2 regions of the Macrococcus sp. GL_134 genome follow, and region 2 is predicted to be linked to the other one. Evidence: predicted binding sites of a transcription regulator. Region 2 holds the regulator's gene; the other holds the start of a gene.
What was found. The regulator NrdR, encoded in region 2, represses ribonucleotide reductase genes. The targets are predictions, from matches to a motif close to AACACNATATATNGTGTT.
Positions count from the first base shown of each region.

Region 1 (3,218 bases), 880 kb from region 2:
TGCTTCGGTCGGCACATCAATACCATCAAATAACGCGCTCACTTTTTCAAATTTCGGTGCAAAACTTTGAGCTGTATATTTGTCAAAGTAGACGCCGGATGCATAATCAGATTTTTCAAAGTCTGTATATCGCTCTCCGCGTTCTCGAGCTATCTCCATGGAACGTTCAATTGAATAGAAGTTCATCATCATGAAGAATGCATTCGCAAAGTCTTTCGCTTCATCGGATTCATAGGCAATCTTATTCTTAGCAAGGAACCCGTGAAGATTCATTACTCCCAGACCTACTGAATGCAGTTCGCGGTTCGCCTTAGCAACACCAGGTGCATTTTTAATATCCGCTTCATCACTCACCGTTGTCAGTGCGTCCATCCCGATATGAACAGATTCTTTCACTTTTTTGGATTCCATGACGTTCACGATATTCAGCGATCCTAAGTTACATGAAATATCACGCTTAATATCGTCATCTGTTCCGTAATCATTAATCACTGATGTTTCCTGCAGCTGGAAGATCTCTGTACACAAGTTACTCATTTTGATCTGACCGATATTGCTGTTTGCATGCACTTTATTAGCATTGTCTTTGAACATTAAATAAGGATACCCTGATTGCAGCTGTGTCTGAGCGATTGTATTTAACATTTCACGTGCATCTTTTGATTTTTTGATGATATTTGGATTTTCAACGAGTTGATCATACATTTCATCAAGATTGATATCATCAAGTGTCTGACCATATTCCTGCTCGACAGTATGCGGCGCGAACATGAAGAAGTCTTTGCCATCACGTGCCAGTTCAAAGAATTTTGACGGTACAATCAGACCAGTGGAAATTGTTGATAGACGTAAATCTTCATCAGCATTTACCTTTTTTGTGTCTAAAAATTCAAGGACATCATAGTGGAAAATATTTAAATAGACCGCACCGGCACCAGGACGTTGTCCAAGCTGGTCAGCATAACCGAAACCACCCTCCAATGCCTTGGCAACTGGAAGCACACCTTTTGCAACGCCTTTAATGCCTTTAATAGCTTCTCCGCGGGCACGTAACTTGGATAAGTTGATAGCTACACCGCCACCGATTTTAGAGAGCTGCTTAGCAGTTGAATCAATATAGTTGATGGAATTCAAGCTGTCATCTACTTCAAGCAGGAAACATGAAACAAGCTCTCCTCTACGAGCGCGTCCAGCATTTAAGAACGTCGGTGTTGCAGGCTGGTAGCGCTGCTCTACCATCGCATTCACTAGTTCTTTCGCTTGAACTGTGTCTCCTTTAGCTAAATACAGGCTGACGATGATGACATGCTGTTTATAATCTTCCAGATATTGTTTTTTGTCATTTGTCTTCATGGCATAGTCCTTGAAGAACTTGCTTGCTGACATGTAGCTTGCAAAAGTAAAAGGCAGCGTTTCAGTATAATTGATGATCTCTAGAACATCTTCTTCTGAATACTGTTCGAACAGATTATAGTAAAAATTGTTGTCTACCAGATAATGCAGTCGTTCAAGCGGGGAATCAAAATGGATAGTTTTATCATTTATTTCTTCTAGATAGACACTGAGCGCTTCCTGGTCTTTCTCAAGATCGAAGAAGCCATCCTCACGACGCTTCGTCACCTGATTGTTCAGTTCAATATGATTGTATTTTTTCTCGTCTAGTATTTTCATCTAACTCCGCCACCTTTTCTATGAATAATCTTGAGTCATGTGCATTGCCATGCAGTTCAAATTTCATGAGGAGAGGCACATTGTACTGTGCTGATATAGTATCTCCTGCCTTACCAAAGTTCTGACCGAAATTTTTGTTGCCGCTCACTGCTACACCTCTTAAGAAGGTATGATGAAGTGTTAAAAAATCAGCAACCGGCTTAGGGACTTCGCCGAATCCAAATGTACCTGTCACTAAAATAAACGGGTCATGTAGTTCATGAACTTCAGCAAGCGGTATTGCGTCGATACCTGCTCTGCTAAGAAATCTTGCAATATTTCCTGTTAATGAGTAATAAATAATCTTCATAATCATCACTCCGTTATGTATACAGTGCTGTTACCCCTTTTTTCAGTGTGTAACACTATATATAGTGTTACACATTAAAAATGGGCACAAGATATACGAATTATTATAGCACGTTTGTTCCCTCTTTCAATCCATAGTAACCTAAAAAAAATAAAATATTAACCTTGACTTTCTTTAAAATCGGCGAACCCTTTGCCACTCGTACGTTTTAAAAATTGATAAAATTTTTGTGACTAAAGAAAAGTTTTTTATTCAGAAAGGTTATATTTTTAAGCCGTTCTATTTTGTCATCGACCTATAAATATATGGTAGAATAAGAGGTAAATTTTTTTTAATTGCACTTAAAAAAGGAGCTTACATTATGAATAATCAGCAGAAGGGCATTCTATGGCTGGTTATCGCTTCACTTGGTTTCAGTCTGATGGGCATGTTTGTTAAAATATCGGGTGATCTTCCGGTCATGCAGAAGTCCTTGTTCCGTAATCTAGTCGGTATGGTGATTCCGTTATATTTTGTTATCAAGTATAACGAACCATTATTCGGTCATTTGAAGAATCAGCCGCTATTGATGGCACGCAGTACATTTGGCCTGGTCGGTGTACTGCTCAATTACTATACAATAGACCGGATGGTATTAAGTGATGCTGATATGCTCAATAAGCTCAGCCCGTTTTTTACGATTATCTTATGTGCCATATTCCTAAAAGAACGTGTAGAGAAATATCAGGTAATCGCCATTATGATTGCATTTTTCGGAACGATCTTTATCATTAAGCCAAGCTTCTCAAGCGATATTTCAGTTGCACTGATTGGTATTCTTGGTGCGTTATTTGCAGCATTTGCCTATACGACCCTTAGAGTGCTTGGGCCAAGAGAGAAGTTCTATACAACGGTGTTCTATTTTTCGTTCTTCTCTACCGTTGTCTTACTGCCGTTTGTCATCTTCAACTATGAGCCGATGACAACGACTCAGCTTATCTATTTATTGTTATCCGGCGTATTTGCTACAGTAGGACAGTTCGGTATTACAATTGCTTACCAGTTTGCCCCGGCTAAAGATATTTCTATCTTTTTCTATGCCACTGTACTCTTCAGCGCGATTATTAGTCTTATTATCTTTCAGGAATATCCTGACATATTCAGCTATATCGGTTATATTGTTATTTTCAGTGCTAGTTACTATATGTTTCAAAAAGCC
Region 1 is NZ_CM174409.1:496,292-499,509, reverse strand. It holds gene nrdE (class 1b ribonucleoside-diphosphate reductase subunit alpha) at 1-1,671, opposite strand, end outside; gene nrdI (class Ib ribonucleoside-diphosphate reductase assembly flavoprotein NrdI) at 1,634-2,020, opposite strand; gene AC3IPL_RS02655 (DMT family transporter) at 2,382-3,218, shown strand, end outside.
Region 1: nrdI (class Ib ribonucleoside-diphosphate reductase assembly flavoprotein NrdI) is a predicted target of NrdR. The motif match lies at 2,072-2,089, and genes of this name have one in related genera.

Region 2 (3,218 bases):
CCCAGACAGGGGTCTTCTCATAAGACGGGCGCGTCCGTATCTTCGCAGTTTTCTGTTCCGATTTACGTTCAGCCTGCTGTTTCTGAATTTTCTTCACGTAATCATAGGCTTGTTTGCTGGATTGCAGTTGTAACTTCTTCCAGTTGGATGCAATTTCTTCGATATAGCGCTGCGGCAGCTTCATATCATTAGTGAACATCACGTACTGCAGCAGTATGTTGATTACACCGAACGGCAGTTTTTCACGTTCAATGATTGATTCAATCAATTGTTTCTGGCGCGTCGTCGGTTCTGATTTGCTGATCGATGCAAGCATCTCTACCGGACTTGTAGTATCCATCATGTCATACCATGACAGCTGCGTCTGATCTTCATGATCTTCCTGCTTCCGCGCTTCAGTCAATGCCGGCAGATTCCCTTGATGTTCCATCTGATAGAAATCACGGGCATTTTTGCGCAGCTCTTCGTGCGAAATGGTCTGATCTGCACTGAGTGACTGCAGGATGATTCTCCGCATTTCAGTAGGCGCAATATCATAGAGTACAGACAGCTGAGTGATCAAGTCACGGGTCTCTTTCGGCAGCTGTTCACGCGTAATCAAGTTTTGATTGAGCAGCATCTCCAGCAGGTCGAAATCAAATGTCTGCTGATGGACTGGAATCCCTAATGAATCCTTGGTTTTAATGATATGATGATTATCTTTAAAAATGGCGGCATCCGGCTCTTTCGGTGTCCCGAAGACATCCATATAATTTTTTGAGACATCGCGGTAATCTGACAAATCGATCGTCTCCGTACAGAATTGTTTTTTAAGCTGATTAAACCGCTCTTTGCCGACAACCTGGAATAAGAACACAGACAGCATCGGATCATTGAAAAATTGATGAGGCATCACTGGACTGATCAGCTTATAGACGAAACACTGCTCTTCTCCTGTCTTCAAAAAGGTCTTCATTAACCCGATACCTTCCAGCCGTTCACGCAGCTGCTCAAAATGACTTAAATTCATCTTCAGTTCATTCAAAATTAAATAATGGGTCTGTGGGTCAGAGACTTGCTGCCCATCGATAAATTGAGTTAAATACTGATAGACCGCAATACTTTCAAGTCCGATCAATGGGATATACAGCCGCTTCAACACTTCTTCTGACAGCGGTGACTGTACATAGTTTGTATGGACGATAAAAGAGTCAGCGGGTCTTAACCCAGAAAAATAATGCACATCAACACCTACTTCTTGTCTTTATCATTTAATATCCCCTGCATCGTGCTCAGCAGTTGATCAATGTCTTTGAATTCTTTGTAGACAGAGGCGAAGCGGACATAGGACACTTGGTCGAGCTTCATCAGTTCATCCATGACCAGTTCACCGACATCTACAGAAGAGACTTCATTCTTGCCGTTTTCACGTAGTTGAAATTCGATTTCATTCGTAATTTTTTCAAGGTCATCAAAAGCAACGGGGCGCTTTTCACTCGCTCTGACCAGCCCGCCGAGTACTTTGTCGCGGTTGAAGGCCTGCCTTGTTCCGTCTTTCTTGACGACGATCAGCGGTGCCAGTTCAATGCGTTCAAATGTTGTGAACCGCGCCCCGCACTGTTCGCATTCACGACGCCTTCTAATCGCTGTCAGATCATCTGCATGTCTGGAATCCACTACTTTCGATTGATTATAACTGCATTTTGGACATCTCAAGACATTCACCTCACTCATAGTTATCATCTTATTATACATGATTCAAGAAGAGTTAAAAACCGTTATTGAAAGGGTATAACTCACAGGAGGAGGAAGATCTATGAGACCTGATATGTTAGCTCTAGAAAAATTTGAAGAAGGCAATCCTGTCAACAAGGAACGGGATAAATTTAATCGGAGAAATGAAACGCTGCTCTACCATAATGACCCGGTCGGTATTCTGTTCATCGGTGATTCCATTACCGCCTACTGGGACTTAGACAGTTACTTTGAGTTGACTGACGGCAGCAGATTGATCAACCGCGGCATTTCAAACGACCGCACCATGTATATAAAAAAGCGATTTTACGCCGATGCGCTGCAGCTGAATCCTGACTTTATCATTTTATCTGCGGGGGTCAATAACACAAAAGATCTCGATCAGTCGCTGAGTCAGGAAACAAGTGACCGGCTAGTTCTGCAAGTGACTGATGACATCAAGGACATCGTCACCGCTGCAGCAGCACATCACATTCCGATTGCCATCACTTCAGTGACGTCCACCAACCGGAAGCATCTGAAGTCATTCGAATTGCGGGCAGAGACGATTCGACGCATCAATGATGAGTTAAGACAGTTTGCTTATGACAGAAGCATTCCATACATCGACTATTATTCAGCTATGACATTAACGGATGATGGTATTGATTATCTCAATCCGGACCTTGCTGTTGACGGTCTCCATCCACACGTCTATGGCTACGACATCATGGCGAAGACTGTTGTTGATACGTTGAGTCATCTACCGCTTAAACTCCGGCATGAACCGGCTGAAAATCCATAAAAAAAGGAAATGGCATAAACCATTTCCTTTTTTTATTATAATTGATGATACCACTTTGCAGCATGCTGCACTTCATCCGGTGTCAACGAATGCCCTTGTTGATGCCAGAATAATTCTACTTCTGCACCGGCATGACGTAATGTTTCTGCCAGTTCTTCTGTTTGTTCCGGTGTACAGATTGGGTCGTTAGTACCCGCACCGATAAAGACATGAGTCCCAGTTAAGTCCGGCAGTTCAACGTTGCGGAGGGGAACCATCGGGTGAAATAAAATAGCATGCTTAAGTGACTTATTGTCGTGATAAAGGAGACTTGCAGCGATATTGGCGCCGTTTGAATATCCGACTGCCACCACATGATCTCGGTTGAAGCCATTGTCCGCTGCAGTGTCATCAATAAATGTATTCAATTCTTTCGTACGATATATTAAATCTTGTTCATCAAATACTCCTTCAGCAAGTCTTTTGAAAAATCTAGGCATACCATTTTCACTGACTTTCCCTCTGACACTCAGGACATTGGCGTCTGAATCAATCAATGAACCGATCGGCAGCAAATCATATTCATTGCCACCTGTACCATGAAGCAGTAATAACGTACTGTCATTTGTGCCATTGTTATATATATGTTTCATCGTCTTTATCATCCTTCCAGTGACTATTTTGTACTTCTTACTGTATCAATCGGTCTGACCTGCGCTTC
Region 2 is NZ_CM174409.1:1,376,902-1,380,119, forward strand. It holds gene dnaB (replicative helicase loading/DNA remodeling protein DnaB) at 1-1,222, opposite strand, end outside; gene nrdR (transcriptional regulator NrdR) at 1,231-1,695, opposite strand; gene AC3IPL_RS07125 (SGNH/GDSL hydrolase family protein) at 1,796-2,518, shown strand; gene AC3IPL_RS07130 (alpha/beta hydrolase) at 2,554-3,150, opposite strand; partial or broken gene AC3IPL_RS07135 (VOC family protein) at 3,174-3,218, opposite strand, start outside.